Regions from separate parts of the Paenibacillus sp. PAMC21692 genome, predicted to be linked through region 1. Evidence: riboswitches for the same ligand, from Rfam matches in the RefSeq annotation. Region 1 holds a riboswitch; the other holds the start of a gene.
What was found. A riboswitch is a leader RNA that binds a small molecule or an ion and turns the genes downstream of it on or off. The one in region 1 is predicted to bind cobalamin.
Positions count from the first base shown of each region.

Region 2: another riboswitch for cobalamin. It lies ahead of H7F31_RS15870 (S-layer homology domain-containing protein); the one in region 1 lies ahead of H7F31_RS20040 (ABC transporter substrate-binding protein).

Region 1 is NZ_CP060293.1:5,000,488-5,015,829, reverse strand. It holds gene H7F31_RS20050 (ABC transporter ATP-binding protein) at 1-506, opposite strand, end outside; gene H7F31_RS20045 (FecCD family ABC transporter permease) at 508-1,545, opposite strand; gene H7F31_RS20040 (ABC transporter substrate-binding protein) at 1,550-2,539, opposite strand; cobalamin riboswitch at 2,707-2,928, opposite strand; gene H7F31_RS20035 (hypothetical protein) at 3,121-3,600, shown strand; gene H7F31_RS20030 (sulfite exporter TauE/SafE family protein) at 3,715-4,425, opposite strand; gene H7F31_RS20025 (heavy metal translocating P-type ATPase) at 4,422-6,704, opposite strand; gene H7F31_RS20020 (deoxyguanosinetriphosphate triphosphohydrolase family protein) at 6,873-8,192, opposite strand; gene H7F31_RS20015 (transposase) at 9,266-9,640, shown strand; gene H7F31_RS20010 (Gfo/Idh/MocA family protein) at 9,786-10,802, opposite strand; gene H7F31_RS20005 (Gfo/Idh/MocA family protein) at 10,795-11,829, opposite strand; gene H7F31_RS20000 (ABC transporter substrate-binding protein) at 11,852-13,222, opposite strand; gene H7F31_RS19995 (response regulator transcription factor) at 13,333-14,949, opposite strand; gene H7F31_RS19990 (sensor histidine kinase) at 14,933-15,342, opposite strand, start outside.
Region 2 is NZ_CP060293.1:4,021,608-4,036,949, reverse strand. It holds gene H7F31_RS15890 (ABC transporter ATP-binding protein) at 1-472, opposite strand, end outside; gene H7F31_RS15885 (energy-coupling factor transporter transmembrane component T) at 454-1,332, opposite strand; gene H7F31_RS15880 (DUF4430 domain-containing protein) at 1,337-2,284, opposite strand; gene H7F31_RS15875 (S-layer homology domain-containing protein) at 2,281-3,915, opposite strand; gene H7F31_RS15870 (S-layer homology domain-containing protein) at 3,996-8,741, opposite strand; cobalamin riboswitch at 8,914-9,107, opposite strand; gene H7F31_RS15865 (NAD-dependent malic enzyme) at 9,388-10,791, opposite strand; gene H7F31_RS15860 (polysaccharide lyase family 8 super-sandwich domain-containing protein) at 10,817-14,095, opposite strand; gene H7F31_RS15855 (helix-turn-helix domain-containing protein) at 14,189-15,342, opposite strand, start outside.

The DNA of each region.
Region 1 (15,342 bases):
AGATACGTCGTAGGTTCGTCGAGCAGCAAAATCCGAGGCTGCTGCACCATCAGCTTGGCAAGCGCAACGCGCTGACGTTCGCCTCCGCTTAACTGATGCAAGCGACGATGCTGCAGCCCGGTTAATCCCATCGACTCCAACGCTTCATTAATTAACGGCTCCGGATCGGCGGACTCGCCTCCAAGCCAGCTCTGATATGGAAAACGGCCCATCCGCACAATCTCTTTTACGGTAAAACCAACCGGCGCTAAGCCGCCTTGCTGCAGAACCGCAACGTCACGAGCAAGTTCCTTGCGCGGGATAGCGCTAATGTCGCGTCCGTCCAAACGAGCTTCGCCCTGCTCAGGTTTCTCGATCCCGGACAGCAGCTTGAGCAGCGTCGACTTGCCAACGCCGTTAGGCCCAATAATGCCGTAGAATCGCCCCGGTTTAAAACTCTCGTTTATATTTTGCAAGATTCGTTTGCCTGGCACGGAATAGGAGATGTTATTCAGCGAAAGCTCCATCCTACTCCTCTCCTCTCTGATCCTTCATCCGGCGATGCAGCAAGTAAGCAAAAAAGGGCGCGCCGACCAGCGCCGTAACGACTCCGAGCGGCAGTTCCTTTGGACTAAGCGCCGTCCTGGCCAGCGTATCCGCCCACAGTAGAAAAATACCGCCGGCAATCGCCGACAAAGGAGTGATGTACCGATAATCCGGTCCGACGATTAGCCGGATCATATGCGGCACAACGAGACCTACAAAGCCGATTACGCCGGAGACGGACACCGCGGCTGCCGTTAGCAGCGTGGACGCGACCAAGACAATCAGTTTGGTTCGTTCGACCCGCACGCCAAGATGGGCGGCCTGCCTTTCTCCGAGTACGAATAAATTCATCGTGCCGCTGTATGCGATCAATATGACCAGCCCGATCAATAGAAACGGAAGCAGCATCGTCACATGCTCCCATCCTCGCATCGCGAGCGAGCCCATGATCCAGAACAGGATTTGATTGACGACGCCCTCCGACATCGACACCATCAGCGAAACGAAAGCGCCAAGGAATGATTGCAGAATGACTCCCGACAAAATAAGCGTCTGGATTTGCATCACGCCATTGGAACGCGATAAGGCGATTACGCCTAGCAGGGTCGCAATTCCCGTCAGGAAAGCGACAATCGGAATCGTCCAGACTCCAATGGCCAGCTGAAAGCCGAATAAAATCAAGAAAGCAGCGCCAACCGAGCTCCCCGACGCAACGCCAAGCGTGTACGGATCAGCAAGCGGGTTGCGAAGCACGCCTTGAAAACCCGTGCCCGCAAGCGCAAGACAAGCGCCGACTAGCACGGCTAGCAGCACGCGCGACAGTCTGACCTGCATGACGATCGCCACCTCGCCGCGGGACCATATCGTATCCGCTTCCGGCATCCAGGGCAGCTGATGGAGCAAGATGCCCCATACGTCCGCGAAAGACAGCCCCGCGGAGCCCATAGACAAACTGGCAGTGATAGAAACAGCAAGAAGGAGCATAGCTGCTCCTCCATAACCGATTAATGTTCTGTTCATGTGCTTATTTTATAAGCTCGGGATGAATAGCCTTGGCCAGCTCCAGCAAGGAGTCGGCCAGGCGCGGACCCACGCGTACGAGGGGATCGTTCGCGACGGCGATGATGGCATCGTTTTTCACGGCGTCAAGTTCAGACCAGCCTGGGCGCGCCACGATATCCGCTTCAGTCGGGCTTCCTTCTCCGTATTCAGGATAGATAATAATTTGAGGATTCTGCGTAATGACTTCCTCGACGTTGACCTCGAACCACCCTGGCTGAGAAGCTGCGACGTTTGTGCCGCCGGCCAGCGTAATCATAGCGTCCAGAAATTCGCCCGAGCCGACGGTCCAGCCTGGGCTAATCTCCAGGTAAACCTTTTTCTTTTCGGCATCCTTCACCGCGTTCGTCACTTGGGCAAGCGTTGAGCGCATTTTATCGGCCGCTTCCGCAGCGGCAGTATTCATATTCATTATTTTACCAAGATCTTCGAGTTTGGCAACGACTTCTTCGTAAGACTTCGGATCCGTTACGTATACGGGAATATCCAGTTCGCGGAGCTTCGTAATGGCATCGCCGTTCATAGAAGCAGCCAGGACGAGATCCGGATTCAGCGCGGCAACGGCTTCGATATTCGTTATATAATCGCCGACCTGCGGCAATCCCTTCACTTCCTCCGGATAATTGCTGTTGCTGTCGACGCCAACGACTTTTTCGCCGCCGCCGATGGCAAAGATGGATTCTGTCTCGCTAGGGGCGATCGATACGACAGCAGTCGGCGCTTTGTCAAACACAAGCTCCGTCCCGGTTACGTCGACTATCGTCAGCGGATAAACCGTCTCTTCGGCTGTTGCTTCCGTCTCTTGCGGTTGTGTCGACGCCGTTGGCGATGGTTCGGCCGATGCGCCTCCCGCCGTTTTGTCATTGTTGCCCGAACATGCCGCAAGCGTCAGCATAAGGACGATCATCAGCAAGCTAAGCCAGGATTTCGCGCTCCATACTTTTTTTTGTTTCAAGGTTGGTTCCCCACTCTCTCTTCATCTTAGACCCGTTTCACAGTTCATGATTTCAGCGAAATTAACAACAAAAAAGCACTTCCAGCACATGTGCCGGAAATGCTCGCGTATACCCGCCAAATCGGCCAGGTATTGCCCCATCCAACACCAGCCTAATTCCGCGTAGGCAACGGCGTAAAGATACAGGCTGGTATCCTGGCTTGGAAGTTGAGTCGGCATGTTTTATCGAACGGAATGTTCGATGTTTTCATGCTGCCGCGCTCGGAGACCATGCAAACAATCTCTGCAGGCTCCCTTCCTTACAGTGGCGGGTCCGCGCCGGATTTCAACCGGCTTCCCCAATTAAGTCAAGGCTCAACCGCGCGGGACGCTGTGCAGCGGCCTTGCGGTAGAGCTTGACGCCTCTATCAATGCTATTCAACTTGGTCAGTAGTAACTATACACTTGCTCCCCCTATTTGTCCATCGTATATCCGTATTTTTAATGACTGATTCGCATAACGGGTGCGCGTCCCTGCATACGAGTAAGAAACGGGAACCTGCTCCGGAACCCGGCGGCACATGTTTAAAGGAGGTAATCGCTTGTATAAAACCGAGCTTACGAATGCAACCGGGCAGAATGCAGCAGGATCGTCAAACCGATGGAAATATATGCTTTGGGCAGCAGCCATTCTATTAATAGCTATTGTCATCTATTTGACCACGCTCTCATTGTCTGCCGACGCTGCCGATTCCGCAACAACGCTGCATGATCGGCCCGATGTGCAAATCGAATGGTCCATCGAACAATATCCGGCCGTCGTACTTCAACCGAATCCTTTTGTACTCGTCTTGCGGGACGACTTCGGCGAGCCCCTAACGGATTCCGTTATTAACGTAAAGCTGGAAATGCTGAATATGTTATGCGGCGATTATTTATTCGACTTGCAGGAAACATACCCCGGTCAATACGAAGGAGATGGCATGCCGCTTATGGCTGGCCTATGGCGTGCGACCGCAGTTATTGAGCCTGCTAACGGCGAATCTTTTACAATCTCCAGAACTTTGAAGGCAATATATTAATGTCATTAATATTTAATTACAATAACTTGTACAGCTTTCTGATGCTGCTCTATGCGATGACGCCCTGCCTTGCACCGTAAGTCGTTCGTGTTCGTGTTCGCATTCGCCGGCGGATTACCACAACCAAGGCGAGATCGACGGAATCCATCCGTTTACCGCCAGCCCTCTGAGAATCGCGACAATGCCGACGGCAGCCGCCGTGACGACACCTGCCCTCCGCATAAAACGCCGCCAGCGACGGTTCGCGAATGCCGCGATGGATGCGGCTGCCGCCAACGCAGGGAAGGTGCCGAGACCGAACAGCATCATGATCAAAGCGCCTTCCAGCATCGAGCCTGATGCCGCTGCATTCATCCCCATGGCATAAGTTAAGCCGCAAGGCAAAAAGCCGAAGGCGATTCCCGTCGCGATCACGTGCATGGAGTCGCTGGTACGACTCGGGCGCGCAACGGATTCTCCATCCGCCGAAGCCCCCCCGCCCGCCAGACCTCGATGAAGCATGCCGGACAGCCTGCCCATAAGCGGAAGTTGAAATCTGCGCCAAAGCCAGAGAAGCACGAACACGCCTCCGATGATGGAGGCCAGCCCCCGCACGCCAGCCAGGTCGCCCGCAACATCGACGAACGAACCTACGGCGCCCATCATCGCGCCCATTGCGCTATAAGACAAAATCCGTCCCGCGTTGTACAACAGCATCGACCTCGTAGCCGTCAATCCCGAATGCAGCGATACCGACGATACGATGCCGCCGCACATGCCGATGCAATGCGGAGCGCTGAACAATCCCGTTAGAAGCACCAGTCCGGCCGTCTGCCAGGTGATCATCCTTGCAATCCTCTTGCTTCCGTCATACTCAAGCCTCCCCGCAGGCGCAACGCATTGCCGACTACCGATACCGAGCTAAGCGCCATCGCGGTTCCGGCCATCCATGGCTGCAACATGCCCATCGCGGCGAAGGGGATAATGAAGGCGTTATAAAGCAGCGCGAAAGCCAGATTTTGCCGAATATTGCGCAAGGTTTGTCGGCTGATCCGTATGGCCTCCGGTATGGCGGGCAACCTCGAGAACAGCAGCGTCATATGGCCGGCAGCCAACGCGCCTTCCGTCCCGTCTCCCATCGCGATCCCGACATCCGCGGCAGCCAGCGCCGGCGCGTCGTTCCAGCCGTCTCCGGCAAAAGCAGCCTTTGCGCCATGAGACTTCAAGCTTTCGACATAAGCAAGCTTGTCTTCCGGAAGCATGGACGACCTTACATCGCGGATGCCAAGCGTCGATGCCGCGGCTCTCGCGGGGGCTTCATGATCTCCGGTCGCGATCATCGGTTCGACGCCGAGCTTGCGAAGATCCTTGACAGTCTGTGCCGCGTCGCTTTTCAAACGATCCGAATAACCGACGATACCGATACATTCCCCTTCCTTCATCGCATACAGCACCGTCTCCCCTAGCCGCTCCCGCAGCTTGGCCGCCTGCCCGGCAGCAGCTCCAATGCGATATCCTTCGCGTTCGATATGCCTCAGATTGCCGTACGTGTAATTAATGCCATGTATGCGTCCCTTCACGCCACCGGCAACGGTCGTCACAATTTCCTCCGCTGCCGTGATCTTCATGCCGAGCCTTCGCGCTTCCTCCCGCAACGCCTCGGCCAAGGGATGGCGGGATTCCGCTTCCAAGGCTGCGGTCACTCGCAGCAAAACTGATTGGCCCATCGAAAATGCCTGCATATGCTTTACCTTCGGTTTGCCCTCCGTCAACGTTCCCGTCTTGTCGAGAACGATCGTCCGAATCGCGGCAAGCCGCTCCAGCACGCTCGCTTCCTTTGCGATGATGCCACGCTTCGCCAGTCTGCCCGATGCGATGGCGAGCGAGATTGGCGCCGCCAGTCCCAGCGCGCACGGACAAGCGGCGAGCAGGACGGCAATGGCGCAAGTCGCCGCATGCCCCCAATCGCCGGGCTTCAGCCATAATCCCCATAACAATAAACTCAAGGCAGCCACTATAAGCATCATCGGAACGAACCAGCCCGCAGCCGCGTCTACTTGGAATTGTATGCTCGACTTGGAGCGTTGCCCTTGTCTGACCAGCTCCGCAATTCGGCTTACCATCGTATCGTGACCGGCCGCCTTGGTCTTGATCCGCAGCGTGCCGTATACATTTCTTGTCCCCGCCCATACATCGTCGCCGGGCAGCTTCGCCGCGCCTAGACTTTCGCCGGTCAGCAACGACTCATCCACCATGGATTCGCCGCTTGCGACCGTACCGTCTACCGGAATCAGATCGCCGCCGTTCGCGATGACGATCTCTCCTTCGCGGACGAATTCCGTCCGGATCTCGACGATCTCCCCTTCTCTCTCCACTTTCGCCGTGCCGCTCTGAAGTTGCCCGAAACCGAACGATTCGTCGTACGTGCGCAGAGAGGCGTTCGTCTCGATCAGCTTGCCGAGGAGAATGGCCGTAATGACGACCGCCGACGTCTCAAAATAAAGCGGAGCCGCATGATGCGGCCAATCCGCCGAATGAACAAAACCTTCCGTAAAAACGACGTAATGGCTGTACAGATAAGCCGCCGTCGTGCCCAGCGCAACAAGGACATCCATATTGGCGCTGCGCTGCCTGATGGCATGATAAGCGCCGAAGTAGAACGGCATTCCGATGACGAACTGGATCAGCGTAGCCAGAATCAACTGCAGCCAAGGCTGGTGAAGCCATAGAGGCAAGAAGCTCGCTAGGGGCTGCAAGAAGGGAATATGCTGCAGCATCGAAGCCAGCAGCGGCAGCGTGAGCAGCGCCGAAGCGATAAAGCGGATAAGCAATGCGATACGTTCCTTGCGCAGCCCTCGTCCCGCCGACTCCGTCGTCATAGCGGTAAATCCGAGAGTATTGATTTTGCGCTCGACTTCCTCGCGCGAAACCTTGCCGGCATCCATCTGCACCCACGCTGTACGAAGCGGAAAGCTGACCGCCGCTTCACGGATTCCTTCCATTCGGCCAACCGCACGTTCAATTCTGCCCGCGCAGGCCGAGCAGCTCATCCCTTGTATCGTAAAATCCAGCTCCGTCGCGACTCCGTCGCGACCGGCCTCCTCGAAAGTTGCGCTTCTCTTCATCCTCCATCGACTCCGATCCGCAGGGACTGACGGCTCGTCTCCAACAGGCTGGCGCCAGCGGAACGGGCTCGTACTTCTGCCCTAAACTATATGCAGAAGAACAAAAAAGATGATTCCCGCTTCCTGCCGGGAATCATCTGCTGTTTGATCCGCTTCTTTCGACTTCCCTTAATCCCGCTCATAGATGGAGCCCGAGCGGCTGGCGAACAGTTCCGTATACACCTTCTCGGCGTAAGCGTCCGTCATGCCGGCGATGTAGTCGGCGACAAGCCGTTCCCATGGCCATGCGCCATTTTGCGTGTCGTAGCTCTCCACCCAATCCGGCGGCAAGATGAGACGCCCGGTCTCGTAATCTTCCAGGCTGTCCCATAGACGCTTCAACATATTCTCGCTCCGCTTCTGCAGCCGTTGTACGCGGAAATCCTTGATCAGCGTCACCCATGCGAGCTTCTTCAATATTTCCATCGTCCGCAGCAGCTCCAGATCCTCGGCTCCGTCTCTCACGAATGTAATTCGTTTCCACCCCGTCCTGGGATCGTCGATGATACCGACGCTGTTGGCGAACCTGCTGACCCACCGCGCCTTCATCTCGCGGCGTGTTCGCGAAGCTTCGCGACCGTACTGGACGTACACTTCCTTCCACTGCCGGTAGTAGTCGTCGAGGACCGTCTTTACCATGCCCCTCAGATCGGCCTTCTCCCAATGGACAGCCTCCATCGTTGCGGGATCATCGATGATCTCCTGCACGACCCGCTTCACAAGCCGATCGTCCTCAAAAAAGTCGTCGGACAACAGGATTTTGCCCGCGCGAATGCCGTCTTCGATGTCGTGGGTGGAATAGGCGATATCGTCGCAAAGATCCATGAGCTGGGCTTCCAGCGTGCTGCAGCCCTCCGGCATCCCCCATAATCCGCGCAAATAGTCGATTCCCGCCCACTCCATGGGATAAACGCCCTTCATCCGCCCAGGGTCGTTCAGATTAAAGGGGTATTTGTTTGTCGCAAGAAGTACGGCGGCAGATAAGTCTAGGCCGCGCTCGCTTCCGGCCCGCTTTTCCAGAAACATGAGAATACGGAAGTTCTGCGCGTTGCCTTCATACGGAATGCCGTATCCGGCCCGCAAAATATCATTCAGCACCTCTTCTCCTTTGTGGCCGAACGGCGGGTGGCCGAGGTCGTGCGCGAGCGCCGCGCATTCCACCACCTCGGGAACCAGCAGCAAGCCCGGATGCTCGTTCTTCGCCAGGAACGAATACGTTTTGCCTAGCCGGCGCGCCACCTCTCTGGCGATCTGCGATACTTCCAGCGAGTGGGTCAGCCGGGTGCGATAGTAATCTCCGGAGCCCGCCCCGAACACCTGCGATTTGCCTTGCAGCCTCCGGAATGCCGGCGACTGGATCAGTCTGGCGTAGTCCTTCTCGTATTCGTCGCGATCCTCGCTCGATAGCGTATTGCCTATGTCATGCAGCCTGAGCTTGCGAATATTCATCTGTCATCACCTTTTCCGCATTGTCTAAGATGATAATGGCATAACTTGCCCCTGTTTGGCAAAAAAACATCTAATAAGTTATAGAAAACAGGGGCTGTCCCAAAAGCCAATTTGGGATTTTTCGAGCCCCACGTCAAGTCGGTTTTTTTCAAGAAAAGGACCTCATCCCACTTTACAGTGGAATTCGAGGTCCTTTTGCGTGTAAATTGGAACGCTTCCCTATCATTTGAACACTTTTGGGACAGCCCTCCTTACGTTCGAGTGCCGCCAAATAGCATGAACATAGCGGACTTGTCGCATACGTATGGAGTATTTTTGCATGGTGTATTAGTAACCCCTCTATACATGCAAATGAATATGCAATCTTGTCTGAGTCGATGGGATATCGTTCAGAGGGATTCGTTTGCACATTGCGAGGCCCAAACATCGGCTTCTCTGCACATTTGTACACTTCTCCCCAATTTCCGAAACCTATTTGGCCCCTGTACAGCGATTTGTACGAAAATACACAAATCCTCACTTCACATCGTCGTTCGGGACCCCTTTGAACCAATATTTATGTATATATGTACAAATATACGAATGAATGGCTCTTACCTCGCCATCATTGTGTATTTTCGCTCAATTGTTGCGTAAACAGCACAAACTAATCTGCATCCGAGAGCGCCATAACCAAGCCGTCATGACCAGGGCACCTGGGTCCTGGGATTAATCACTCCCAAGGTGTCCAAATGCAACCGATACATGCGACTCAACTGCAACGGAACTGAAAGGCGTTATTTCATCAAAAAACGCCATTTCCGCAATTCTAACGGAACTGACAGCTCTTAAGAGGGGCACAAGTTCGCGGTTTGCCTCGATTTCTCACAAATAACGTCGCCCAGTTCCGTTAGATTCTACTAACACGCCAAATGATCAAAATAAGGCTTCTCAGTTCCTTTACAGGTTGTCGATGATCGATTATAGCTTCATTTCCAGCTTTGCAACAATGAATCGATAGCCTCTTTTCTCGGGCTATCGCATCCCAAGTCGCTCCGCGCGACTCCAAGGGTCTGTCCCACAAGTCATCGTCAGTGGAGAAATCAGAAAGTGGATATGAGCTAAAGAAGCGGCACCATCGGAGCGAGAGTTGCGAGGGTTGTCCGTTTAAGGAATTGTGCACGAAAGCGAAAGGAAATCGCGAAATCAGTGTAAGTATGAAGTATTTAAGTTACAAGCAACAAGCCCGTGAAAAACTCAGAAGCGAGGAAGGATATGCGTTATCGGTTCGAAGGATGATTGAACCGGAAAGCGTGTTTGGGCAAATAAAGAATAACCGGGGATTCCGACGTTTCCTGCTTCGAGGCCTGCCGAAGGTAAGCATTGAGATCGGGCGGCTTTCGCTCGCCCAAAATTTGCTCAAGAAGGCGGCAATAGACCAAAAAGCAAAAATGGTGGTGCAGGGATAGCCTCCCTAACACCACCATTTTTTCATTTTAGACGTTTCATTCATCAAGTGAGCTATTACATCAAGCGAACGATCTTACTTTTGAGATAGCCCCATACCGACTGGAATTAATCATATTTCGCTTTTTTTATTTTACCCAATATCCTTCACCAGTCTGCGGTCATGCACAAATCAATTTCTTTACCTATTCGAGAAGATTCATACGTGCCCAATATCATTTGCAGCGCATGAATGCCGTCCTCGCCCGTTACGACAGGCTCCCGGCCTTCGCGCACGGCATACGCCATATCGCGGATCTGAATACGGTGGCCGTCAGGAAGAACGGCGAATGGCTCGAATGCCGGCAGCTCTACGGCTTCACCGTCTATCATAAGCTGCTTGATTTGATCATCTTCATAGACGAGAGTCCCTTTTTCTCCATGAAGCTCAACCCGTTGTCCAAGCTCCGGATTAGAGGTTGTCGTCATGACCATGACCCCCAGTCCGCCTCCTTCAAAGGTAAGCGATGAAACGGCTGTGTCTTCTACTTCAATGTTTCTTTGCAGAGCACAGGCTTTTCCATAGATGGTTCTCACCGGACCTGCAAACCATTGCAGAAGGTCAACGATATGAATGCCTTGATTCATCATCGCTCCGCCGCCGTCAACCGCCCATGTTCCTCTCCAGCCGGCGCTGTCGTAATATTGCTGAGAACGATAAATTTTTACGTAAGCATCGCATAAGGTGAGTCTGCCCAGCTTGCCTTCTCCCAGCAGCTGCTTCACATATTGCGCAGCTGGCGCCATCCGTCTAGGAAACACCGTTGCCAGCTTTACGTTCTCCTCTTTGCATACCCGAATCATATGCAGCAGGTCGTCCAGTTTGATTGCCAGCGGCTTCTCGCAAATAATATGCTTGCCTGCACGAGCGGCAAGCATCGTGTGCTCGGGATGCATCCCGCTTGGCGTGCATATATTTACAACCTCAATATCTGGATCCGCAAGCATTTCCTCATATCTCGCATAGTATTTGGCGCCAAACTTGTCCGCGAATGCCCGGCCCTTCTCCTCATCTGCATCGCAAACGGCGGACAGTACCGTTTCTTCAAGCCGGTTAATGCCCTGCGCATGAATATCGGCGATAACTCCACAGCCCATAATCGCAAATCGAACTGGCTTAAACATGCGGCCCACTCTCCTTGGATGATGGAATTAACTTATAGAGTACGGCAGCATCAGCGTCCAGTACAGCACTGCTTGCTTTGATCAGCTCCTCGTGCGTAAGCAAAGATGCTTCTCCTCTTATAAAACCAAGAAAATCTGCCGTAATGGTGGCATGAGGCTGGATTAGATCCACCATGTTCCATTCCTCTTCCTCGCTAGCGTAAAGCATGATTGGAGTGCTCGACCCCAATAAAGGATCGCCGCTAAGCCTCAGCTCGGCAAAGCCCTTCGTTCCTGTAACGAAGATACGCCCGTCGCCCCAGGTCCAGCTCTTTGACGGCGTATGCCAATCGGCGTAAAGCTGCGTCAGTAAACCATCGTCAAGCTCTACTTGAACATTCACCGTATTATAGAAGGTTGGATGCTCCGGAAGAACGCTTTTGCCTACCAGACCTGCAGAGTTCTTAATCTCTTGCCCCGTAAACCAGCGCAGAAGGTCATAGTCATGAATTAACAAGTCGATCAAAATCCCGCCGCATTGCTCCTTGTTAAAAAACCATGCAGGGCGTGAAGAAGCGTTAAGCTTATGCGGCTTTCTCATGCCAATATGAACAAGCTCCCCCAGCTTGCCTTGGTCGACATATTGCTTTAGCGTATAAATAGCCGGATGGAACCTTTCGGTCAAAAGCATCCCTACTTTTATCCGATTTCGCTCGATAATCGCTTCCAAACGCGCCAGTCCATCTTGATTTACGACAGCCGGTTTATCGACCATAATCGATTTACCGTACTGCTCGCACAGCTCAATCACATCTATTTTTTCATTATTCATGCTTGCGCAGCCTACGATTTCAATAGCTTCCCCCAACAAGGAGAGCTTGTTCTCCACGAGCGGGATTTCGTACTTCTCCGCAATCACTTCAGCTAATGTTCGATCATGCTCCTCAAAAATACCGGCACAGCTGTAGCCCGACTGATACATTTGCTCTATGAATATTTCAATATGATTATGCTGACAGCCGATAATAGCAAACTTTTTTTCTCCCATATCTCTTCTCCTCTGTCTTACACTATCCGTTATTTCTAGCAAAAATTTTGTCGGCCTCTACGCGGAATTCCTTAACCGCTTCTTCGATCGTGGCTTTGCCAAATTGATGCTTCTGAATAACTTTCTCGAATAATGCCGTTACTTCGCCAGCTCCCTTTGGACCTGCATCATACCAGGCTGGATTGCTTTGCGATACATGCTCCAGCATCGCAATCATCTTTTTGTCGCGATCCGTAAATTTCGGAGCTAAATACTCGCGTACTTTTTTGTTCTCTGGCAGTCCGCGCTCCGTTTCCAATACATCTGCCGCCTCTTCGCTGTTGACTAGAAAATCAATCAACAAAGCGGCTGCTTCTTGCTTCTTGGATTTAGCGGAGGCGCTAAAGAACATCGCTGTTTGCAGTACGCTGCCTGTTTGCTCTGCGCGCGGATAAGATATCATATCCACATTGTCTGTCATGACGGATTGATAAGCTGGGAAAGCGGCAATCCAAGTAGGTCCCATCATCGCGACTGTTCCTTTTAACAGCGCATCCTTATTCGGATCCGCATTGCTTAGCGGCAAGGCTGAAGCCGTAATATTAGCGGGAGGAGCTATACCTTCCTTGCGTGCTGTCTCCCACATGCTCATCCATGCTTTAAGATTTTCATCGTTATAGCCTAGTCGATTATCTTCCGAGTACATCTTGTCGCCTTTGGAAAACAAATAGTACATAAAGGCCTCAAGCGAAGAAGAGGAGTCGAACATTCCGTAAACATTGTCCCCTAACGCCGCCTTCAGCTCACGCGATATGGCAAACAGCTCATCCCAAGTCGAATCCTTTTCAGGCTTGCCGATTTTGGCTTGGTCGAACATTTCATTATTAACGAGCAAGACGGATGCATTATCGGCAACCGGGATGCCTGTCAGTTTTCCGCCTATCGTACCTTGATTGCTTAACACATCCGCATTCAAATCGTCAATCTTTAGAGCGCTGCCAACAAAAGGATTGAGATCCGCCAATACTTCGCGTTCGGAATACTCTTTAATATACAAAATACTCATTTGCATCACGTCGGGCGCGTTGCCTGCCGATACCTGTGTAGAAAGCTTCTCCCAGTACCCATCCCAAGAGGAATATTCGGGGATAACTTTAATGTTCTGATATTTCTCTTCAAATTTTGCAATCGCTTGCAAAGTTCTGTCATGTCTGCCCTGCGATCCCCACCAAGCAAAGCGCAATTCAATTTTTTCTTCTTGTGCTCCTTGCTCCTTATTGCCATTTTCCCCTTTTGTCGCGCTGCCGCCGCCATTGCCGTTGTCTTGACCGCATGCCGCTAATAGCGACATTAGCAAAGCTGATATTGATGCGATCAATAAAGGTTTTTTAAACCACTTGTTGCTGCCCGTCATGTCATTCACTCCTCGTATGCGTTTATCCTTGCTGTCTTTAATTATAGGAAACCGTATCGTAAACAAAATAATATAAATCTATAAAAAGTATCGTTAATATATGAATACGGTTAACAATAATCGGACGGATTGCATCCCATATGCTTTTTAAACTGCTGACTGAAATAGGCATTATTTTTATAGCCAACCATAGCCGTAATTTCATATAGCTTATATTTTCCGCTCATCATAAGCTCCTTAGCCCGCTCCATTCGAACATGCGTCACGTAGCTGTTGTAATTTTCGCCCGTTACATCTTTGAAAATCTGACTTAAATAATTTCGAGTCAAGCTCACTTTATCGGCAATGATGTCTAACGTAACATCCTCATTCAAATGCTCTTTCACATACTTTTTAATATAATCTACCGTTTTCTTATGCTTGTGATTCACTCGATTCGCCATCGCATCGCACACGAGGGCCATCGTTTCCTTCAGCCAGGACTCCAAATCCTGCGCATGATTGATACGCTCCAGATCCTGATACCAGCGGACATTCGAATATATATCCTCCACATTAATACCTTGCTGGTACAAGCTGATCGTCAGCATGCCCATCAAATCAATGACAACGCTTCGCATATAATGCACATTCATCGCTTTATGCTCATTCAAGGTAAGAAGCAGACCCGAAATATGGGCGGCAAGCTCATCGGAGCGTCCCTCCAATACGACTTCCATTAATGACTGATAATGCTCAATCGGTTTAGACGGAAGCGATTCGGACAGCTTGTTCAAGCTTTGCTCGTTAACTACGAGCCAATTATCCTCTACAGATGCTCTCTCAACCAGGGCATTGATCGCATGGCGGTAGGATCGCCAAACCAAGGAAACCTCATATTCAATTGTGCCCAGCGAACCCCATACATCCAGCTTCAAATAATTTTTGATAGGTTCTATAAACTGTTTAATAATATATTTCATTCTATTTTTAGACGTCTCTTCTCTCAGATGATGAGGCTGCGCGAATACGAGAACAAATTTATTTTTCTGAACATCCGCCAAATAAACGTTCGCTTGCTTGGATACTAATTCTTCCAATATATTTGTTACCGCATAGGTATACGTTAATAAATCCTTGCTTTCAAAATGGGCTTTGCCGATTGGAACCACATATTCGAGCACGGCAACAGTAAATATCTGATTGGTAAAGTTCAGCCCTAATTGCTTCGTTGCCTTTTCAAAAAACTCTTTTTCACAAAAATGAGGCTCAAGCATTCCCTTAAGCAGTCTCTTCTTTGTTTCTGGCAAATGGTAATTTACAAGTTCCTTAAGCTCCCGTTCTTCCTGCTCATGCTGGTTGCTTTGCTTTATCTTTTTGATGGTTTCCAGCAGTACGGATTCAATTTCCGGAACGGTTGCGGGTTTGGACAAATAGTCGGAAACCTTCAGCTTTAAAGCAGACTTAGCATAATTAAAATCATCATAACCGCTTAAAATAATGACCTCTGCCTTGGAGCCTGCTTGTCGTGCCGACTGCAGCATAGCGATTCCATCCATTCTGGGCATGTAAATATCCGTCAATATTAAATCGGGCTGATGCATCTCGATCATCGCAAGCCCTTCCATGCCATCAATCGCGAGACCAGCAATCTCTACATTCAACTTTTGCCAATCAATCGTTCTGGTTAGCCCCTGCAGAGTCATTTGATCATCGTCGATAATGACTGCTTTAATCTTTGCGCTCATGACCATCATGCCCCTCTCTTAACCTTTCCCAATCCAATGGAACAGACGAAAGCTTCGGAACTGAAATTGTAACTGTTGTGCCTTTATCAAGAACGCTTTCTATATTAACGCCATAGGCAGAGCCAAAATAAAGATCAAATCTATCCGAAACATTGCTCACGCCATGATGCTGCCGTTCCCTTACCTTCGCCGTATCTTCCATACCATGACCATTATCTTCAATAATAAAAACAATGGAATCGGTCAACTCCAAAGCACGAATGGCTATAAACCCTTTTCTTCTGGAATGAAAGCCATGAATAATCGCATTTTCGACAAAAGGCTGCAAAGTTAATTTAGGTAAATAATAATCATTTATTGTTTCCGGAATATGAAGAAGGATATGAATTTGAT
Region 2 (15,342 bases), 980 kb from region 1:
TGGCCATAATGGAAGCCAAATTCAATATCTGCTTCTGTCCCCCGGACAGCTCCGATACCTTCTTATGAAACCAGGTTTGAATGCCGAAGAAGCTGGCCATCTCAGCCACTCGCAGTCGAATCGTTCCTTGGTCGCAGCCTAAGCTTTCGAGCCCGAACGCCAGCTCATGCCAGACTTTATCGGTTACGATTTGATTGTCGGGATTTTGCAGGACGAAACCAATTTCGGAGGCTTGACGTCTCTGTTCAACCTTGTCCAGAGACTCCCCTCTGTACAGAATTTCCCCGTCTCTTCGTCCATGAGGCGCAAGCACGCTCTTCAATTGTCTCAGCAGCGTGCTCTTGCCGGAGCCCGATTTCCCGCATAAGGCAACAAACTCGCCGTCTTGAACGGATAGAGCGATTTGATCCAGCATCTTTGTTTCCTCTCCGGGATACGTGAAGCTTAAGTTCTTCAATCGATACGCTTCCAATGGATACCCTCCTGAATCGTCATGACAACCGGCAGCGAACAAAGCGCAAAATACGCCGCATATACGATGTAGCTAAGCAAGGAACGATCGGGTGTCCGTATCGACGGAAAGAACCGAATCGAATTTTCCCCAAGCAGCGCGCCCATAAGTACGAGTGCGATTAGTATGGTCAAGACCAACAACACACGCCAGTCTCTGCGATCAAACCGAAAGATGGCAAAGCTCGTCCTTCCGGGCAAGCCGTATCCTCTTGATTTCATGGAATCGGCTGTTTCGATGGCATTCTCTAATGCCCAAGTTGTCATAATCGACAATATTTTCATCCCGCGCTTCATTCTTCGAATCCAGCTGCCTTGCGTTACGTCTCTTCCAATTCCTTTCTGAGCAAACGATATTTCTCTAATCTTCGCCATATATCTCGGTACGAAACGAAGCGCCATGGATAAGAGCAGCGAAAACGCGGGCAATATCCGCCCAAATAGATAAATGAACTTATCCGACGTCATGACCTGGTTGTAGCAAGAAAACCATAAGATGACGGTCACGAACATAACGGCCGTCGACAGCCCGTACAGGATCGATTCAAGCGTAACCGGGTTGCCGCTTTCCAAATAGAATAGCAGCGTGACGCCCTGATGGTTGAATAGCGGATTCAGCGCGGCCATGAACAAGAGCAACGGCAGCAAGCCTATCAGATTAAACCGTAAACCTCTCCTTCCCTTCGCGATAATCGAACAGATAAACGCGGCAAGGAACGCTATGCTCTGCAAGACGGGATGCATGAATAACATGCTGAACCCGATGACGGCAGCAAAATAAACAAAGAGATTGAGAGGATGCAGGCTTGCGAAGGAATTCACCCGCTCACCTCCCGCCAGTCGCGACAGCGCCGCCGATATCTCTGCCTAAATCGCATGTATACACCCATTCAATCTCGTCATGATCCTTCAATTGATATCTGCTCGCCCCGTAATTGGGAAACCAGCCGTTCACCTTATACATCCAGCCGCTTAATTCCCCGCAGTCGAACTCATAGATATTGTTGATGCCTTCAATATAATTGCTGTTATAAATAGGCGTCATTTCGAACTCCATATGAATGCCCTCGCCGCGCATTTCCCTCAGCAGGACGTCGAACACCGATTCTCCTTTGTTGAAGGTAACGGTTCTTGGGGCATAGATAACGCCGTCTTCGGGAAGCATCTCCAGCTTGTCCTGATCGAATAAATGCAGATTGTTCAGGATCGTTTTGGCCGTTACGGACAAGGTGGCTTTATATTCGACCTCATCCTCGACCACCGCGTCTTGCCATTCGACCGGCTCCGGCTTCCCTTCCGGTACCGGATCGGTCAAATATCGGTCTTTGTCCGTCTTTTTATTGTCTTCCGCTATGATATGCTGCTTCTCTTCTATTTTCTCTTCGTTATCCTCTTGGGCCGGCTGCTCGATCCGCTCTTCGTCAGGCTTCTGCTCTGGCGCGGCAGGCTTGCCAGCTGCTGTCGGAGGCTGCGAGGCGACGGCTGCCGGTGTTGGCTGCTCGTCCTCTGAAGCCTCGGCATCTGGAGCTGCGGCATCCGGAGACTCGGCATTTGGAACCTCGACATCCGTCTCGACGCTTGTCTCGTTGTCAGTTCCTTGTTCTTCACGCGGAGCTTCAGTCTCGGGCTGCTCGTTATCGGCTTGCGCGGTTTGCCCGGCGGCGTACTCCTCCGCCGGCAAGGGCACGACATTGTCCTTGCTGCCCATAAAGAAGGAAGCCGTTATCAGGAGCACCATGACTGCGGCCAATGTCAGGTAGAATCTTGTCTTCATGCCCGTTCCTCCTCGGCATATTCGTGATGCGATGCCGCCGGCGTCTCGATGTCGGTCATATCATATAAGCGGTTTCTGCCTTCGAGGAATCGCTCATAGGCAACAAGCGCGTACAAGGCCTGATCCGTTGCCATGGGGTCGACCATGCCCGGCTCCGCTCCGCCGTTTCCGGCTTCCCCTGCTTTGATATGATAGAATCCGCCGTCTTCCGAAGAAAAGGATAATAGGGAATGGAGCACGGATGCTCCGTTCTTCACAAACCTCGAATCCGTATCGGCATCGATTCCGAGTCCCGAAAGCGCGACGACGACTTGCGCGGCGCTTTCCGAATTTAGTGAACCCCAACTGCGATATCCCCCGCTGCTATCCTGCGCGGCCGACAGCCGGAGCAATCCCCTGTCGATCGCTTCCTTCACGTCTTGGCGTTTGTCGTAGTAAGGAGTTAATCCTTGTATAGCCATCGCTGTAATGTCAGGATCCGCTTCGGTCGGATTAGTGCCAAGCGCCCACCCTCCGCCTTCTATCTCTCTCTCCAGAATAAATTCGATAAGACGATCTCTTGTCGTTTGAACGTTAACGCCTTCAACAAGGGGGATATCGTAGTTCAAGGAATCAAAGGCGATTAAAGCGAAGATGGGACCGTTAATCCCTTGTTTGGTTACATAGTTGAAATCGGCCAACGCAAGACGAAGGTCGTATCCGCCTACATCCGTCACGTCTTCTCCAATGGCCGTCAGAGCGATAATCAATCTGGAATGCTCGGTCCCTTTATTACGGTCCAGCCTCCCGTCCGGCTTGCCGTTCGCCGCAGGCATGAATCGTTGCACTTCTTTCACTACGTTTCTGTAATACGCCTCATAATAACCATCCGCCGCTTTCTCGCCAGAACGCGCAATGCCGAAGACCGACCACTCCCCGGCAATGCTGCCGACCGTAGGCTCCGGCACCATTTCCTGCATAAATGCCGTATTGGCTTGAATAAGCTGTTTGACGCTAGTTTCTTTGTGCAAACTATGATGGGCTCTTATGGCCACTACGATGGCCATCTCTCTCGTGGCTAACGCTTTGGGGCGAAAATATCGATCATGGCCCTGCATGAAGTCGGCCTCGGCAATCGCAATAACGGAGGCTCTCGCCCAGGTCGCAACTTCTTCTAAATCGATGAACGAAACATTCGTCTGCTTGCCCGGCAGCGATAATGCACGCACGAGCATCGTGGCCATTTCCTCCCGCGTAATCGGGGCATGCGGCAGGAAGCGCTCCGTACTATTGCCAGAGACGATCTCGCGGCTATACCCGGCATTTACATAAGGGTAGAACCAATCGCTTTCCTTGACATCGACAAATGGCTCGGCATGAACGGCTTCCGTATCCAGCCCCATAACGGACACGAGCAATTTGGTGAATTCAGCGCGCGTAATATGGCTTTTCGGATCGATTCTCCCGTTGTGGCCTTGAATAATCGACAATTCCGTCGCCTCTCGAACGTGCTCATACGCCCAAGGGGAGATCGCATCCGCATCGGCATACGCGAATTCCCGAGGCTCGGCATGCGCGGCTTGGCCCAGAAGCAGAATGAACAAGAACGACATGAAGAACGCAAAACAAGCTTTCCATCGTGAACGAAACACTGGCGCTTCTCTCCTTCCGCGGTTTAATCAAACAAGAAGGAATGAGACAGCCGTCCCATCCCCCCATCTCGTTACCCTTTCTATTGCTTATCGGTTCCGCTGTGCGTATAAGCGCGCATAATGGCTACGATCGCCATTTCTCTAGTTGTATGACCGGCTGGGTTAAATGTTCCATTATAGCCGTTCATCAGGTCCAACGCCGCCAGCTTATACACATTCTCTCTTGCCCACAGCGATATGGAGTCATGATCTTTGTACTTCTCGTTGGATTGGACAGGTTCCAGGTTCAATGCCCTGCCGATCATGACCGCCATTTCTTCCCTCGTAATCGTTTGGTTCGGTTTAAATTGACCATCATAGCCAGCAATGATTCCATGCTCAAACGCAGCGTTAACGTAAGGAGTGAACCAGTCCTCCGCGCTTACATCGGCAAACGAGGCAGCTCCTGCGGATTCCCGATCCAAGCCGAGAATTTCGACGATCAATTTGGCGAATTCAGCTCTTGTAATCTCTTTCTTCGGATTCAACGCGCCGTTATAGCCTTCAACAAACCCTCGAACTGTTGCTTCCTCGATAGATGAATACGCCCAGTCCGAGATTTGTCCGGCATCTCTAAACCTCTTATCCAGCGGAATCGCTTTGGCTTTCGCATACAGGACGAATGCCGAGAAATGACGGGTCCGGATGATCAAGTCATCGCCCTTGATATACGCGTAAATGGCATCTTCGCCGGCTTCCGCGTTGGCCTGATCCTCCGACTCATAGACCGGAACGGCCTTCCAAACGCCTTGATGATCGATTACGCCGACTAGCCGATCCTTCTGACCCTGCAGCAGCAGCGTCACCGGCTGGCTGAACAACGTCTCCCGTGACGGGTCGCCCATTTCGAACGCGTCGATAACCTCGGCAGGCTCATCGATCCATTTGGTCAACCGATGCTGATTGTCGCTTAATGGCGTGAATAGCTGAATTCTCGTTTGATCGGAGCTGATCACGGTTCCTTTATCCATAATCAGCTTCTTATTTCCTTTTATCGCTTCTATTCTCGGTACAGCATTTTTAACGGCCTCCAGATCAAGCCAGACCTTTACATTATCATCAGGTATATTGATCGTAAGCTTCTCAGCTTGTACGAGCTCCTTCGTCACTTTGATCAGAAAGCTCTCGCCGGGCTGATTCGGTACATGAATGATCGGATTTTTATCGTTTCCTTCAATCTCTATCTCTTTGGTCGAACCGTTACCGCCAGGTGCCGGATTGTCTTCCCACTCCGACGGATCTTGCCCTAAATCGATGCCCAGGTCCGTGGTATATCTCCACTGGACAACATCGCCATCGTTTAAGGCATACCTGCTCGCTCCGTAATTCGGATACCATCCGTTGACGTTGTACATCCAGCCGCTTCCGCTGCCATGGTCGAACTCCCCGTCCCCATCGATCGACTCTACATATACGCTGTTATATTTCTCCGTCCATGTAAAGCTGTAAGGAATACCGTTGCGATCCATTTCCCTCTTCAACACATCCCAAACATTCTCGCCGGCGGTAAACTCCACCTCGGTCGGAGGAAGAACATATCCCTTGTTAATCGTCTGCTTATCTATGGAGAGCGTAATGGTCTTCGTAGGAGGAGTGACGACAGTCCCTCCGCCAGGCGTACCGGACGTAGTTGTTGCAAAGGCAAGGAAGTCTGTGAAATGCTTCGTTTTCACAACGAGATCATTGCCGCTGTCATAGGCAAATTCTAGTTTGCCGCTGTTCAAACCGCTTGCCTCGCCGTCGTATTTGGCAATAAGCTTCAGCTCGCCGTTCTGGACATAGGCCGCTTCCTTGCCCTTCATTCCGGCAAAGGTCAGCGTGACGTAGTCGCTAAATTCAACGCGATTCGTCCCGCCCATCTTGAACGCCTGAACGATTTCATCCAGGCTTCTTCCTGTCGGTAGAGACGCAAGCAGCTGTTCTCTGAGAGCCGTGTCGGCTGCATCCTTGGCCGAAAGCAGTTCAACGGACGAGGCATCTCCGCTAATAACTCGGGCGCCTTGCGGAATGACCGCGGCAACATCGCCCTTGACGGCTTCGATCTTCGGCAAATCGGTATCCGACGGCAGCTGGAGCATCGTTCTTGCCGGATGATGCTCCGGGATCTCAACCGTAATGCTTGAATAGCCCGATGTAACAGGAATAAGCTTATCGTCGCCATTGGTATCAATAACGACCTTCGCCTCATTGTTGATGTCCGGCTCGGGCAGCGTGATAACCTCAGGTTCGGTGTTGCGCGCAACCGCCATTAAATTGCCCGAATCGTTTTTGTAATAGATGGTTCCCGCGCTATCGCTGACTAAGCTGCTAAGACTGTATTGTTTATTCGTCGGCTCAAAGATGGATATGGCTTTCGGTTCCGTCTGCCCAGCGCTATCTTCAAGCATGTAAATGCCGCCCGGAGGATAGTTGTACGTGAGATAAACGTAAACCTTGCCCGTGCCTTCGTAATAATGGGTCGATAATAGCGCGCTGGTCTGCACATATCCCGGAATGTCCGCCGAATAAATCTCGCTCATGCTATTTACATCGATGACCTTGTAGGTGTGACCCGTGGCACTGAATTGACTCTCGCCGGCTACGCCCAGATAGGCTCTCCCATTGAAGACAAGAGGCGTTCCCGTGCTCATTCCACCTAGCTCCATCGATTTCAGTGTCGCGCGGTCGAACGTTCCGTCGGCATTAACCTTGAGCTGATAGAACATCCCGCCTTTGGTTGTAAAATAGAGGCGGTCTGTTGCCTGATCATAGGAAACGGTGGAACGGATATCGCCTTTCACGCCGGTCAACGCATCGATGACCGCCCCTGTCTTAGGGTTTACAGAGTAGAGAACCGCCGTTTCGGTATGGACGCTTTGCGGGCTGCCATCATCAGAGCCGAAGATTACATAGTTGTCCGTCGCATACGCTCCCGCCCAATAAAACCCTCCAAGGTGGGTAACTCTCCAGCTCGTTAGCTTCGTTTCATTCGTTTGGGTCGGATCTTCATCGGTTACGGCAATGGCGTAATAGTAGCCATCCCGCGTCTCTTGATTCCATGTGCCGCTGTAGATATAGCCGTTACGATAAGTGATAGGCGTCAGCGTCTGACCTGCTACCTGTTCACTCACCCATAAACTCTCCAATGTGTCCGCTCGAAGTGCTTGAATCCGGCCATTCCCGATCGGAACAAATATCATTCCTTCAGCGTACGTGACCGGATTTAAGGCGTAGCCTAAGCTGCCTGCCAATGCCTCGCTTGTCGCAACCGTTTCGCCGGTCTCCTTGTTCAGCTTGGCCACTTTATTGGAATATGCCGTATATAGAAATCCGTTGACGATAACCGGCGGCGACGGTGCAGGAGGGAAGGTGCCGGTTCCAAACTTAACCGCCCACTTTTCGTAGGTATGTTGGGCCCTGATTGGGGTTGGAGCTTTTGTAATCCCCATGTTTTCGGCGTTGCCGCGGAAATTGGTCCAGTCCCCCGTATATTGCGGCAGCGGATTGGCCGGCGATGGCGCCACAGTCAGCGTAATTTGCGCTTCCCCTTGTTCTAGATCATCGGGACCGGTAAGGATCCCCAATTGAGAGACATAACCATAATTGGCAACGACATACTTGTAGTTTAGGCCTGGCAACAGCCCCGTATATTGATTACGTGCCGCAGGGCTAACGACGGCTCCGCTCGGATCATACAAGGTAACATTCGAATCCGAGGGAGACACGGCAAACTTCGCGTCATAGGCGGCTTGCTTGTTCAGCTCGACCGTATATGCAGCAGCGCGCCGGTCTTCTCCTTCTCCAACGGAAAGCACGATCTCGATTCGGCTTGCTTCCGAAATGTCAACAAGACTGTCAGCAGTTCCGTTATAGGTAACGGTATACGCTTCTGTTTTGGGGACGGCCGTTACGGATAAGAAGTCCGCGTCGCCTCGAACCGTCGTTTGATACGAATAAATCAAAGAGTTGAAAGGTTGGTTTAAGAAAGCCTCGCGATCGCCATCCTTGACTGTCAAACTCGTGAGCGTAGGTGTTAAATAGACATGAAAGGTGTAAACGACTTTTTTATTTTGTGATCCGTCCGGGGGCGTTACCTCGATTGTAAATATATTTTTGCCCGGTTGGACAAGTCCGTTAAAGAAGTTGGTCCCAATATGCTTAGCTAAGGATGTGTTATTCCCTATCGCCTTGCTGGAAGCCAGATCATTGCCGAATCGGACGGTTACCTTCGAGCCCGCTTCCGCCGGCACTAGAGCTAATCGGATATTTTGATTCAAACGCGCATCCAGCTCATTCAGATGATATTCGGTTACCTTCTGTTGGAAGGCCGGCCGATTCGGATAAGAAGCATCGTATGTACCGAAATAAGCGGTGGATTGCATCGATTCATCCGTAGTTCCTGTATAGATTAAGAGCTCCTTAAGCCCTTCATTATCGGCTATGCCTTCGGTTGGTTTGACGGCCAAACCCGCTAAAGCCTGATTGATAGCTAATACCTTTGCATCAATTTCCTCCTGGATTGCTTCCGGCAACGCCAGTGCGGCTGAAAGCAGCTCATAGCTTTCTTCCGTATAATCCGCTTCAATAATAGACGCTGCTTCGGCCAATGCTTCAGCCAAAAGCTCTCGATCCAATTCACTGATAAGCTCACTGTCCTTAGGCGCCTCTACTGCAGAAACCTCATTGAAGTCCTCCAGTAACTCTACTTCTTCTTGACCCGGCTGCGCGTATGCAGGGCTAATAATGGATAGCGTCATAAGTAAAGCTAATAAAAGTACAACACTTTTCTTCCAAATCCTTGAATGCATTATTTTGTCTCCTTTTGCTCGTGCTTTTTACTTTGGCGGAACAACAAAAAAACTCTTTCTCGCAATAGAGAAAGAGCCTAAAAACGGCAAATACAATATAAACCCAAATGAATATGAAGGGCCATTCATACAAAAAAACTGCCGTTTAAATTTCTCACCTCCCGAAGAAATTAAAACTTACAGAAATTCAGGCAGGTATCCTGACTCGTGTTTCGTTCTACTCTGAGCCTTCCCATATAAGCACCGTTAAGCCGCTTATACAGTGGTCATTCTCATTTCGTCCACACTTACAGTTGCGGGGACAGCTCCGGATTTCCACCGGATTCCCTATTAAGTCTATAAGACACCTAAACTTCCAAGATATATTCAGTTATAAATAACTAGGGTTATTGTAGCATGTAACAATCTATTTAACATCTATTTCTTAGAATAAATACCTCGAAGTCATTTCCATTCGAGCGTATTTATATTATTTTGCAGGAGTAGATTGGCAAGCAAATTGTTCGTAGAAGTTTGTTGTCGCCATAGTATATCTCCTGTTTTCGAATCCATTTGCTTTCGCCTCACGCATTCGACGACCGGCAACATGCTTATGCACTCCATCTCGCTTCTCGTTGCCTCCAACATGACAGATCCTACTTACCGGTTAGTCCCGGTATTCCGGAGGCACTCGTCTTGCCGTCCTCGTCCGGATCGCCGCTCTGATCACCCCGTCTCGAACACGCTCGGACACCAGCTCGTTAAACACGGAAGGAATAATGTATTGCTCGTTAAGCTCCTCGGGTTGGACGACTGATGCAATCGCATATGCCGCCGCCAGCTTCATGTCTTCATTAATGCTCGTTGCGCGGCAATCGAGCACGCCTCGGAATAGTCCCGGGAAGCAGAGCACATTATTCACCTGATTGGGATAATCGCTTCTGCCGGTAGCGAGCACTTTAACAAAAGGCTCCGCTACCTCCGGCGTTACTTCGGGATCGGGATTAGCCATGGCAAACACGATCGGCTCGCTAGCCATCCGCTTCAGATGCTCGGCGTTCAGCAGATTGGCTCGGGATACGCCAATGAAGACATCCGCTCCGGACATGAGCTCCTCCAAAGTGCCATCTCTGTTCTCCAATTGCGGCTGCTGGGCAAGCCAGTTCCATACGGGATGCTCGTATTGCACGCCGGGCTTTAAGGGTCCAGCTTGATCGACAGCCGTCAATCGGGAGACTCCCGCAGTGAGCAGCATTCGGCATATCGCCGAGCCCGCTGCGCCGATGCCATTCACTACGATTCGAATGTCCTCCAGCCGTTTGCCCGTTAATTGACAGGCGTTAATTAATCCCGCCAGAACAACGACAGCCGTCCCGTGTTGATCGTCATGAAATACCGGAATATCCAACTCTTCGGCCAGCCGCGCTTCAATCTCGAAACAACGCGGCGAGCTGATGTCCTCCAGATTGATCCCTCCGAATACAGGAGAGATCGCTTTGACGGCGGCAATAATTTCTTCCGTATCCTGCGTGTTCAGACAGATCGGAAACGCGTCTACATGGCCTAGCTGCTTGAACAGCATCGCTTTGCCTTCCATGACGGGGATCGCCGCCTCCGGTCCGATATTGCCCAGTCCCAGAACGGCGGACCCGTCGGAAACCACGGCTACCGCATTGCGTTTGATCGTGAGCGAATAAGCTTTGACCGGATTCTCTGCGATCGCTTGGCATACACGTGCGACACCGGGAGTGTACACACGGGACAGATCCTCTCTGTTCTTGATAGGCAGCTTGGGCTGCACCTCGATTTTCCCGCCTAGATGGACCAGGAAGGTACGATCGGATACGTTGACGACCTCAACCCCAGGCAAATAACTGACCGCGTTAACGATATTGCGATATGTCGGCTCCGTGTAGTTAATCGTTACGTCGCGAATGGTCGTATGCTTGGAGGATTTGATCATGTCGATTGCGACTACATCTCCCCCTGACCTGCCTATCACGGCAGCCACCTCGCCAAACGATGTCCGGTTTTCTAATTCCAATCTCATAATCATGCTGCTGGCAGCCATAAAAAGAACTCCTTCATTGATAATCTTATTCGCTATAGATAGCCATTCCCATTAATATAGGTTCGCGAGTCAATTTCACGAGATCCATCGTGAGCGCGCCGTCGCTGACCGTTGCGGTATAGGGTCCGTACTTGGTCCAGCCGCCGACTGCAGCTGGTGAAACGGTTCCCTTCACGGTCCCCTCAAGCTGGACATCGAAGCTGCGATAGTTGTTCTGATAATCCTCCATGACCCAGAGATAGACCGAATAAGTGCCATTCGGAAGCGTCTGGGCAATGGTAATATTGGACCCCTTCCAAATATGCGAATTCAGCATGGCCGCCGTGTCCGTATCGACGGCCGGACTTGGGGCGACCGTATTGGTTGCCTGATAAGACGAACTGATGGTCATGCCCGAAGTAAGTGCGGCGCTTTGCGACACCCAACTGTTACCTTCGATTGTAACGGCATCGCCGCCCATGTTGACGCCTTTGACAAACACTTCCGTCGGTTCAAGCTTGATATAATCCAGCCTTATCTTGCTTATTACGGTTCCCACCATCGTAAGTCTGAAAATTCGATCCCCTGGCGAATTGAAGGTATGTGCCCCCATATCCAAATCGTAATAGTTGGCTGCCGTAGAATACGTATCGAACGGAGCACCGTGATCCGCATCTCCGATTTTGAGTTGATAGAGCGCGTGAGAGTACTGTCTATATAGTCGGAACGTCATTTTGTAGGTTCCTGCCTTAGGCACATTCACCTTGTAGTCGATGTAATCATTGATCTGATTGCCATTGAACAGACTATCTTTGCCGCCGCTGGCGATCGTAACGTTATTAATCGTGCGGCTATCCGAAGTGGCGACTACTTCGAGATTCTCCGCTTCTATAATGAATGGATTGGCCATTGTAACAGGTGTCAGCGGAATGACCGCCCCCGTCGTCGCGAACTTCGCCTTGAAGGACTTGCCGAATGCTCCCACGACGCTGACCGACAGCTTGATCGTCGGCGACAGCTGCGTGACGACGACGCCGGGGTCGACGGAGATCACGCTCGTCGCGCTCTTGTTGATCTCGATGTCGACCGTTTCTCTGCCCGCTTTGGTCGGGTCCGATACCGACACCTCGAAGTCGTTAGCCGTCTCCTTCGTCATGACGGAAGACTTGCGGTTCGACGTCACGAGGCCGACCGTCTTGACGGCATCGTTCCAGAAGTTGATGCCGACCATGTTCATGCCGTTCTCCTTCACGGCTTGCGCATCGGGCGAATTCTCCAGGATCGTAATGTTCGGATTGCTCGCATAGGTGCTAACCTGCGAACTCGTCTTGTTCGGCAGCGTCACGTAGGCATAGGTCGCATTCGTCGGATTGACACCGTGGTTCAGGCCCAAGCTCAAGTAATTGCGCGTATGGTTCGTACTAGGCCCAACTCCGATCTGATCCCAGTTCCCTATTCTCGCTTCACGCAGTCCCGTAACGTTCGCGGATCCCGGGAAATAATAGCCGATATCCGAGCCCGCTACGTTGCCTGCCAGATGAATGGAGCTCACGCCCGTCATATTCTCCGTCCAGCCGAGCGTCGTCGGCTTGGCCGTGCCGTTCACGGTCAGCGCATTGTCTCCGCTGCTATTGATCTTCCGATTTTCCGCGATCGTCTCTACGGCAATGTTATCGGTGCTCGTGATCCCCGAGCCCAGAGCCACGATCTCGTCGTCGAACATGAACCAGGACTTCTTGGCCGTCAGGGTCTGACCGTATGGATGCAACTCCATCCCCGTTACCCCGTATAATCCGGACATATCCGTTCCTCCGACCCAGTTCTTATCCGATACCTTCTCGGCCGTAAGCTGGGATCCTGCAAGTACCGTCGTCCCGGGAAGTCTGTAGGAGTCAACCGTAGGCCAGTAATTATCGCTATACTGCGACAGATCGTTATTGTACAGATAAGTCATGCCATCTCCTGTATGCCATCCTCTGTTGTTCTCGCCGTTAATGGATTCGAACGCGGCAATACGCGTAGAGTGCATGCTGATTCCGAACCCGTACCCAGGACTAAGCTGCACCGCACGATCCATGCCGGGGTACTGTTTGTACTTCAGCAATTCGCCTCTAGGCGCGATGGACGCATTGTTCATCAATGCTGTCATCTTCTCGAACATGAAGAGCGATGAAGTCGATAATAGATCCGTTAACCTGTCTCCCTGCATCATCCAATCCTTCACCATACTCTTGTAGGCTGATACATCTGCCGCCGTCGGAGCAACCTCGGACAATAACAGGATCGCACGAATGACATCTTGGGCGGACACATAGTCCTCTTCGTAGTGTCTCGAGATCTCTCTGCCTCTAACCATATCCATCATGGCGCCTTTATAGATGAGCGGCTCATAGGAATCATGCACCCATCGATAGACATTCGCTCTGTCTGGATCCGTAATATCGAACGAAGACCCTCCGACGAGATAGATGAGATTGCTCATTGCTTTGAGGAGGGATGCCCCATAGCCACCCGTATAGGCGTAGAAGTTATGCTGCACGAAGGAGCCATCCTCGTAGAAGCCATCTCTGCTTTTGACATAATTGAATATGTTGCTTAGCCCTGCAGTACCTCTCGCGATCGTAACGCTATCCTTGACGATTATCCCTCTAAGCGCAACGAGCTCGGATTGCCAAGCCCGATTAGCGCCCGATAAATCGATGACATCCGCCGTCGCTTGAACGGCAGCCATGTAATTGGCAATCTGGGTGGACGTCAGATCGTCGTACATAAGAACAGTTACCGCAATGAGCTGTTGCGGAGCCCCGATTTCCCTATGCCACCAGTTCCCCGAATACGTAGCCCCGGCAAAGAATTTGTTCGTATTCATCCAATCTAAACCGCTAATAATATCATCTCTTAACGCTGTATTTCCTTCTAAGCTAGAGCCTCTCGTCGAATAGGCAAGAGCCATATATTTGAAATTCGCGTAAATGGGCGTTAGATTATCACCATTGCTCCCCGTATTGGGTGCACCAAGCCCATATTCCGCCCACAGATGCGTCCGATTAGGTGTTTTGATCATGGAGTCCCATACTTCCTGAGCTTTATCGGTTATTTCCGTAATTCTTGCAGCAATATAGGGGTCCGACGTGTTGTAGGACGCGCTTCCTGTTAACGTTTCCTTATATTTCTCCCTAATCGTGTCGTATTCGTCCGCGGCTGCTACCGGAGATGGATTAACGATCATTAAACTTAAAGCCATCACATAGGACATCATGACGCAAATCGCAATGGAAGACCTTTTCCTCAACTTGCTCGCGGTGCTGATTTTTGAAATGTTCAAAACCAACTTCCTCCTTTGTTTTCATGATAAAATGATAGCGCTTACAACTTTGCCTAGTTTAGTATTCTTTCGCCTCACCTCCTTTTTGGAAGCTTAATCCAGCTCATTTACCGTTTTTCTAAATTGAGTTGGGGTCACGCCGTATGTCTTCTTGAATAGCGCGGTAAAATAAGCCGCATTGTTATAGCCAATGCTCTCGTAAATTTGTTTCACGCCCATATCGGGATGAGAGATCAGCAATTCACGCGCTTTGGTTAACCTTAAATTATTAATGTAATCCGGGAAGCTCATCCCGAGTGCCTCTTTAATCACTTTGCTAAAATATTGGGGCGTAATTTGAAGCTCATCTGCCAACCCGTTTGCAGAAATGCCTGAGTTTGCATAGTTCTCCGCCGTCAGCTCCACAATTTTCCGCACAATGTCCGAAGTACCGGAGTTGTTGATCGCAATGATTTCCCCGCTGATCAACGCATAGACTTCCCCATACCATTTGCTCAGATCTGCTAATGATTCCATAGTCTGAACACGATCATAGATGGACGGGTAGTCATATTCGGGCTTTGCGGATTGCTGGAAAATGACATCTTCAAGAATAAGGAATAGCGAATGAATCATTTGGGCATGCAGCTTTACAGTGGTCCGGTAAGGGAGAGCGCATAATAATTCCAGGTATTCCTTCACATGCTCATCGAATTCGAATTTCGCCAGCTGTTTAACATCCTTGATCAATTGCTTCTCTGCTTTTCGAATGGCTTCGTCCATATTCTCCGATTCAATGAATACGTCCGAGGTGTACAGCACAGACTCCTTGCCATAATAAAGACGGTAATTCGTTGCCTCGTAGGCCTGTATATAGCTGGCTGATATATTCTTGTAATGTTCTTCCTTATCGCTAACGCCGGCTGTGAAGCCAATATTCCAAATGCTCATCGAGGTTTCTCTCAGCTGCAAGAGAATTTGGTCTAAATCAGCCGGTTGGAAGTCTCCATTATGTTCATCAACTTGAAGCAAGAAAACGAGATGCTCCTCATCCACGACCAAATAGGTGCTATTGGTATCGCAGCCTAACATCTCAAGCGTTAAATTGCCTAACGAATTCAGCTTTAAGGACGCCGAGACCTTCGTATTCTGCTCATTAAAGCTCAAATAATCATTGATTCGAACTACTAGAATCACATATGGATGATGCAGATTGCTCACCGCTTTTAATGCCAGCAGTTGCTCTCTGATCTCCCTTTCATTCAACT